DNA from 2 places in the Halomonas sp. KX33721 genome. Region 2 is predicted to be linked to the other one. Evidence: predicted binding sites of a transcription regulator. Region 2 holds the regulator's gene; the other holds the start of a gene.
The links. Region 2 encodes sigma-54, which starts transcription at its own class of promoters, with help from an activator protein. Its sites were predicted from a motif close to TGGCACNNNNNTTGCTNT; they were not measured.
Positions count from the first base shown of each region.

Region 1: A3220_RS00110 (aminomethyltransferase family protein) is a predicted target of sigma-54. The motif match lies at 845-862, and genes of this name have one in related genera.

Region 1 is NZ_LVIA01000001.1:23,596-27,632, reverse strand. It holds gene glnT (type III glutamate--ammonia ligase) at 1-467, opposite strand, end outside; gene A3220_RS00110 (aminomethyltransferase family protein) at 984-2,117, shown strand; gene purU (formyltetrahydrofolate deformylase) at 2,277-3,143, shown strand; gene folD (bifunctional methylenetetrahydrofolate dehydrogenase/methenyltetrahydrofolate cyclohydrolase FolD) at 3,140-4,037, shown strand, end outside.
Region 2 is NZ_LVIA01000012.1:23,057-27,093, forward strand. It holds gene A3220_RS04225 (HPr family phosphocarrier protein) at 1-58, opposite strand, end outside; gene rapZ (RNase adapter RapZ) at 184-1,107, opposite strand; gene ptsN (PTS IIA-like nitrogen regulatory protein PtsN) at 1,173-1,640, opposite strand; gene raiA (ribosome-associated translation inhibitor RaiA) at 1,645-1,953, opposite strand; gene A3220_RS04245 (RNA polymerase factor sigma-54) at 2,051-3,466, opposite strand; gene lptB (LPS export ABC transporter ATP-binding protein) at 3,572-4,037, opposite strand, start outside.

The DNA of each region.
Region 1 (4,037 bases), on a different contig from region 2:
TTATAGTCGTAACACGGCTTGGCTAGGGTATCGCTCACATCCACTGGCAACAGTTCGCCAGCGGATCCGCGCTTGAACAGTGAAAACTCAGGCTCCAAACCGGTATTCAGCGTCCAGCCTTTATCGCCTAAACGCTGTAACTGACGCAGCAGCACGACCCGGCTGTCGAGGAGATGCGGCTCATCGTTGACGTAGCCACAGCAAGCCATGCGCGCGTAGTGCGGCTGCCAAGGCACAAGTGACAGAGAAGCCAGATCGCCGCGGGCCATAAAATCGGGGCCGTGTGGTTCCATACCTAGACCGGAGACCGCGAAACCAGCAAATCCCGCCCCCTTCTCGACAACATCCATCAAGCAGTTAGCTGGCACCGATTTGGTCTTGGCAGCGCCGTGTATATCAACGAACTGTGCCAGTAGATAGCGGACATTATTGTCCTTGATGAATTCAACAGCAGCTTCTGGAGACATGTTTTACCCTCGCAATCATTCCTTTCAAGAAACTATATTTCCCAAAAAGAAAAGCACTTAACATGCCAATATCTTTCCGCCACTGTTCAAAAAGTGGCTTAATAACGACTAAGCTATTGTTTATATGAATATAAATATTTATCTGGCGGTTATCGCTGCGCGCTCTACGTGCCTCTGTCTGTCTGCTTCCCCATGTTCTCCTGCTTCCCAACGGTGCAAGCCGTCCTAAAAGCGCACCAATAGAAACAATTTAATCGCATATGAAATTATTAACGCCATATCGGTTATTTTTTGCTTAAAAAATTCAAAATTTAAGCATTTGTTTTTTATATGAAAAAAAATTAGCGAATTCACCTCTGCGTCGTGGCATCGGGTTGTGGCAAGCATTTTGCTTAACTGAAAGGAATTAATATTTCCCTAAAAGAAAGCAAGGTGAGCGTAATTGCTTTCTGCATTAGCACTACCGCTTGCTGGGAAAACGGCCCTCAATGACTTGAACTTGTAAGGAGTACCGATATGACGACGTTATGGCGCACTTCAGCGCTCACCGAGCGACACCATGCCCTCGGCGCGACGCTGGAAGACTGGAACGGCATGGGCACTGCGTTTCGCTACGCCGGGCTGGATACCGCAGACCATCACGAAGCTATTCGCACCAAAGCTGGACTAATGGATGTATCCGGGCTCAAAAAGATTCATTGCGTTGGCCCCCATGCCAAGGTGCTTTTAGACCATGCCACTACGCGGGATATATCCAAGCTTTATCCCGGCAAGTCCGTATATGCCACCATGCTCAACGATGCGGGCAAGTTCGTTGACGACTGTATTGTTTACTGTTTAGCTCCGAATTCTTACCTGGTGGTGCACGGTACTGGGCTGGGCCACGAAATGCTCACCCAGGGAGCTCTGGGCCGGAACGTCAGCCTGATCTTTGACGATGATATTCATGACCTGTCACTCCAAGGCCCATTGGCCGTCGACTTTCTCGAAAAGCATGTAGAGGGTATCCGCGAACTGCGCTACTTCCACCACCTGCAGACTCGCCTATTCGGCTTTGACGTGATGATTTCACGCACCGGCTATACCGGCGAACGCGGCTATGAAATTTTCTGCAAGGCTAAGGACGCGCCCGCTGTCTGGGACGAAATACTCGAACAGGGGGCTTCCATGGGCATAGTGCCCTGTGGTTTCGAAACCCTCGACTGGCTGCGAGTAGAAAGTAACCTACTGTTTTATCCTGCCGATAACTCCGAGACATACCCCTTCCCCGACCAACCTGCCGGCGACACCCTATGGGAATTGGGCTTGGACTTCACTGTGTCCAAGGACAAGACCCAATTTCGCGGCGCAGGCGAGCACTTCAGGCTAGCGGGCAAGGAGCGTTTCAAAATCTTTGGTGTACTGATTGATTCTACGCAAGCGGCTCAGGCTGGTGACACCATTTGGGCGAATGATAAGCAGGTGGGCATCGTTACCGAAGGCATGTATTCCCGGCTTAGCGGGCGTTCCATGGCACTAGCACGCCTTGACGTGCCCTTTGCAGAACATGGCACGCCATTAGAGGTACGCGGCAGCTTACAAGCGAAGGCTAGCAGCCACAGTTTACCTTTCGACGATCCTGAAAAGCGCAAGCGTGTTGCCAAAGACTGAACATGGCAATCAACGTACATTGATGAACGCTCACTCAAGCACTCACTGAAACCGAAATATAAAGCTATTATATGAAATAAGCATTAATTTCGGTTTTTTTGGGGATAAAAAAGTAATTTAAAGCCATATATAAATAAACCACTTTATATAGGAAGAAAAATGAAAGATCATGATGGCAGTTATATTATCCGTGTCTCCTGCCCGGCCACCTCCGGCATCATCTCTGCCGTGACATCGTTTCTTAGCGAAAACAACTGTTATATCAGCGAGCTTGCCCAATACGATGATGAAGAACTGGGACGTTTATTCCTGCGCGCAAAGTTTCGGTTTAATAAAGGCGTTAAGCCAAATATCGCTACGCTGCACAACGACTTTGTCGGCATTGCGCAAACCTTCGACATGAACTGGCAGATCCACAGCACCTCTCAACCCATGCGGGTCTTGTTGATGGTGAGTAAATTTGATCATTGCCTAAGCGATTTGATGTACCGCCACGGCAAAGGTGAGTTAGACATGGAGATCACCGCCATCGTCTCAAACCACCTGGATCTTCGTCCTATGGCCGAACGTGAGGGGATTCGCTTCGTCTATCTGCCCGTTACCAAGGAGACCAAGGTGCAGCAGGAAGCGGCCATTATGGACATTATCGAAGAGACCCAAACTGAATTGGTCGTGCTAGCACGTTATATGCAGATTCTGTCGGATGATTTATGCCAAAAGTTAGCCGGGCGCGCGATTAATATTCACCACTCTTTCCTGCCAGGCTTCAAGGGTGCCAAGCCGTATCATCAGGCCCATGAGCGCGGCGTAAAGCTGATCGGCGCCACGGCCCACTACGTCACCCCCGATCTCGATGAAGGGCCCATCATCGACCAGGAGGTTCAGCGCGTCGATCATACCTACCGGCCCGAGGATCTGGTCGCCGTTGGCCGCAACACCGAAACCATCGCCCTTTCCCGTGCGGTTAAGTACCACCTTGAGCACCGCGTCTTCCTCGACCAGAACAAGACGGTGATTTTCCAATGAGCACAGCGACCCAATCCACAGCGGCCCTTATTGATGGCAAGGCCTGTGCCGAACAGGTTCTGGCCGAGGTCGCCGTCAGCGTTAGGCAACTGATTGCTGAAGGCACTACCCCTGGCTTAGCCGTGGTTCTCATTGGCGAGGATCCCGCCAGCCAGGTGTACGTCAGAAACAAGATGCGCAAGGCACAAGCGGTGGGCATTCGCTCATTCGAGCACCGTTTTGACTCCACCTTAAGCCAGGCCGAGCTGCTCACATTGATCGACACGCTAAACAAAGACCCCGAGGTCAACGGCATTCTGGTGCAGCTACCACTGCCGACGACGATCGATGAAGAGGCCATCATTCAGGCCATCGACCCACTAAAAGATGTCGACGGCTTTCATCACGCCAATGTGGGTGGCCTGGTACAGGGGCGCGATGTGCTAACGCCCTGCACCCCCAGCGGCTGTCTGCGATTGCTGCAGGAAACCTGTGGCGACCTAAGCGGCAAACATGCCGTGGTGGTAGGACGCTCCAATATCGTTGGCAAGCCCATGGCATCGCTTCTGTTGCACGCCCATTGCTCGGTGACACTACTCCACTCGCGTAGCGTGAATGCCGACGCCATCGCACGCCAGGCAGATATTGTCGTCGCTGCGGTGGGCCGACCGAACATGATTGACGCCCGTTGGCTCAAGCCCGGGGCAGTGGTGATTGATGTGGGTATCAACCGCGTTGAACAGGAGGTAGATGGCGAGCGTAAGACACGTCTCGTCGGCGACGTCGACTTCGCTAGCGCCAGTCAGGTAGCAAAAGCGATTACTCCGGTTCCCGGCGGTGTCGGCCCGATGACGATTGCCTATCTAATGCAAAACACCGTGGCTGCAACCCGCCTTCAGCAACATAAAGTCGCCC
Region 2 (4,037 bases):
TGGCCGCGCGGGCATGAAGACCACGCTGGTTGGTAAGTGTTAAGGTTCTTTTGGGCACTCTGGTTCCTTTTTGCCGAGTGGGTCTTGAAACTTAGGTCTTGAAAAACTAAGGTCTTGAAAAACTAAGGTCTTGAAAAACTTAGGTCTTGAGAAGCTTAGGCCTTAAAAGTTAGGTCCTGAAACTCAGGGCGTGCTGGCAGCGGTGGGTGTGGTAACGCATGGTACCGCTGGCTCTTCGCTCAGCGTGTATTGTAACCCCAGCTCACGGTGTCTCAACTGTACTTCTCCGGTCTGTTTAACCAGCTTTTTAGCAAGCTGTTCGGCCATATAAACAGAGCGGTGTTGCCCGCCGGTGCAGCCAATAGCCACGGTTATATAACTTCGCTGGCTATTTTGGTAAGCCGGAAGCCACTTTTCCAACCAAGCCTGAATATCATTGGTCATTGCCTCGACCATTGGGTAGCTACTTAAAAACGCCACTATATTAGCATCACGCCCTGTAAATTGGCGCAGGGTAGGGTCCCAATAAGGGTTGGGCAGGCAGCGAACATCGAAGACTAAGTCGGCATCCATGGGTACGCCGCGTTTGTAGCCAAACGACTCAAACGTCAGTGTTAGCTGATCTTTTCGCTGGTGGGCGACTTGATCAGTAATGCGGCGTCTCAGGTCATGCACGGATAAGCGCGACGTATCGATCAACAAGTCAGCGAGATCGCGAATTTCAAGCAGCGTCTCTTCTTCTTTATTGATGGCCTCTTCCAACGTCATTTCGCTATCCCGGGTAAGCGGGTGGCGACGGCGGGTGGCTGAGTAACGCTCCAAAAGAATGCGCGCATCCGTGGTCAGATAGATGACCTGAAAACGAATTTCTCGCTGGCGTAGTTCTTCCAGTAAAGCTGGGAGGCGTTCAAGCGCCGTAGGAAGGTTGCGCGCGTCAATGCTCACTGCTAAGTGAGTGCGCTCGCCTTGCTCACGTAGTTCATCAACTAATGAGCCCAGCAGCATGGCGGGTAAATTGTCGATAGCGTAGTAGCCAAGATCCTCTAGCGCTTGTAAGGCGATAGATTTACCGGACCCTGAACGGCCGCTAATGATCACCAGTTGCATAGCGTCTCTCTTGGCTTGCATGGGAGGAAATTATCGCTGCGTGCAGTGGCCACCGCCCATAAAGCCTAGGCGGCTTGTTCGCGAATCTTGGCGGTAATAAGTGCTAAGAGTTCGCGCTGACTATCGGCTTTACGTAACTGCTGACGCGTATGGGCGTCGTTCATAATAGTAGCCACTTGGCCAAGCAGTGCTAGGTGGGTGTCATCTGCCTCTTCTGGTACCAGCAGCACAAACACAAGATCCACCGGGTCGCCATCAATGGCGTCGAAGTCTACTGGCTCAGCAAGCTTTAAAAAGCCAGCAATGGGTGCGCTACAGTGAGGACTGCGAGCGTGGGGGATGGCAACCCCGTTGCCTATCCCCGTACTGCCTAGTCGCTCGCGGCCAATGAGTCGGCTAAACACCTCTTGGCTATCTAGGCTGGGTGTATTTTGGGCGATAAAGGTGCTGAAAAACTCCAGCACCCGTTTTTTGCTGCCCCCGGGAACGTCATAAAGCACGCGCTCCGGGGGGAGGATGGTTTCCAACGTCATTGAGTTAACGCACACCAGCGCCCTGGGCGCGAGCTTGTGCTTTTTCCTTATGTTTAACGAGTTGACGATCGATTTTGTCTGCTAGCGCATCAATAGCGGCATACATGTCGTTATCAAGCGCTTCGGCGTGAAGGTCTGCACCGGCAGCGTGCAGTGTGCAGGCTGCTTGCTGGCGCTCCTTCTCAACAGATAAGGTCACTTGCACCGTGGTAATGTTGTCGTAGTGGCGTTCAACGCGCTGCAGCTTTTCGTTAACGTAGTCGCGCAAGGCGTCAGTCAGTTCAACGTGATGACCAGTGATGTTTACTTGCATTGACGTGCTCCTTATCCATCGGACTGTACTTCGATTGTAACCCTTTTTACGCTATTGCAAAGCCCTTGCGTTGAGTTTGTTCATACGTACCGCTTAACTAGCGTAAACGGCGGCGCTCACTTGACGAGGGAATGCCCATTGACTCCCGATATTTTGCGACAGTACGCCGTGCAACGCTAATGCTCTCCTCTTCAAGCAGAGTCACCAAGCGGCTATCGGAGAGCGGTTTTCCTGAGGGCTCATCCTGAATCAGCTTTTTGATGCGGGCGCGAATGGCTGTGCTGGAGTGGCTGTCGCCGCCGTCTTGGCCGCTTACCTGGCTTGAGAAGAAGTACTTAAGCTCGAAAACGCCCCGCGGCGTGTGAATAAATTTCTGCGTGGTCACACGAGATATGGTGGATTCGTGCATCTCTACCGCTTCAGCAATATCCGCTAAAATCAGCGGTTTCATTGCTTCTTCGCCATGCTCCAGAAAGCCAATTTGGCGTGCAATAATTTCACGCCCAACTCGTAGCAGCGTGTCATTGCGACTCGATAAGCTTTTGATCAGCCAGCGGGCTTCTTGGAGGTGCTCTTTGAGGAACTGGTTGTCTTGGCTTTTGTCTGCGCGTTTGATCAAGCTGGCGTAGTCGGGCTGTATACGCAAGCGTGGTAGTGCTTCTGGATTGAGCTCTAAATGCCAACCTTCATTGTCGTGCCGAACGACTAGGTCGGGGGTGATGTAGCTGTCGTCGGTAACGCCATAGGTGCTCCCAGGGCGTGGGTCAAGGCTGCGAATTAAACGGATGACATCGTCAAGCTGCTCGTCATCAAGGCTTAAACGGCGCTTGAGAAGCCGCATATCGTCTTTGCCTAATGCTTCCAAAAACTGGCGAACCAGCCGTTTGGCGGGCATTAGCAGAGGGGTGTCCTCAGGTAGTGAGGCGAGTTGCAGCATCAGGCATTCACGCAGGTCTCGGGCAAAGACGCCGGTGGGCTCAAATTGCTGCAAGCGCAGCAGGGTATTTTCCACTTCCCGCTGGCTTAAGCTGTCATGGCCTTGGGCTTTTAATCCTTCCCGAATGTCATTAAGCGGCTGGGTGAGATAGCCGTTGGCATCCAGCGCATCAATCAGGCTTTCCGCGATGGCGTATTCTCGCGGGCTAAAGTCTGTCATGGCCAGTTGCCATAGCAGGTGGCCATGTAGGCTTTGTCCAGCGGCTTGGCGTTCGAAGTCGGGGCCTTCACTGTTGCCACCCAGGCTGCCTATGTCTTGATAGGTATCTGACCAGTCACTGTCGACGGAGAGTTCGTTGGGGATGCTCTCGGACCACTCAGCCTCTTGAGGCTCACTGACAGCCTGCTCGCCAAACTCATCTTCTTGCTCAAGCATGGGATTGGCATCTAGCGCTTGCTGAATTTCTTGACGAAGGTCCAGCGTCGATAGCTGAAGCAGGGCGATAGCCTGCTGCAGCTGAGGTGTCATGGTCAGCTGTGTGCCGATACGCAATTGGAGAGAAGCTTTCATGACCATCTGAGAACCACTCGTTAATCAGAAAGCTCCACCCTAGAGTGAGTTATGGCTTGGTGCAAGTGCAATAAGCATGCCACTAAAAGAAATGCTTCTGCAGGTCACTGTTTAAAGGCGGAAATCAGCGCCTAAATAGACATCTCGAACCTTCTGGTTGTTGAGGATTTCCTGGGCGTTTCCACTGGCAATGATGTGACCGTCGCCAACAATGTAGGCAATATCACAAATATCCAGCGTTTCACGAACGTTATGGTCGGTGATCAATACACCAATGTGGCGTTTCTTTAACGCTCGAATGATAGCTTTAATTTCCCCAACGGAAATCGGGTCAACCCCGGCAAAAGGTTCATCCAGCAGGATAAAGGCCGGTTCGGTGGCCAAAGAGCGGGCGATTTCAACACGGCGGCGTTCGCCCCCAGAAAGACTCATGCCTAAGTTGTCGCGTATATGAGTGATGTGAAAATCTTCAAGTAGTAACTCAAGTTGTGCTTCCCGGGCGCTTCGATCAAGCTCTTTGCGTGTCTCTAAAATGGCCATAATGTTGTCAGCCACGGAGAGCTTGCGGAAGATGGAA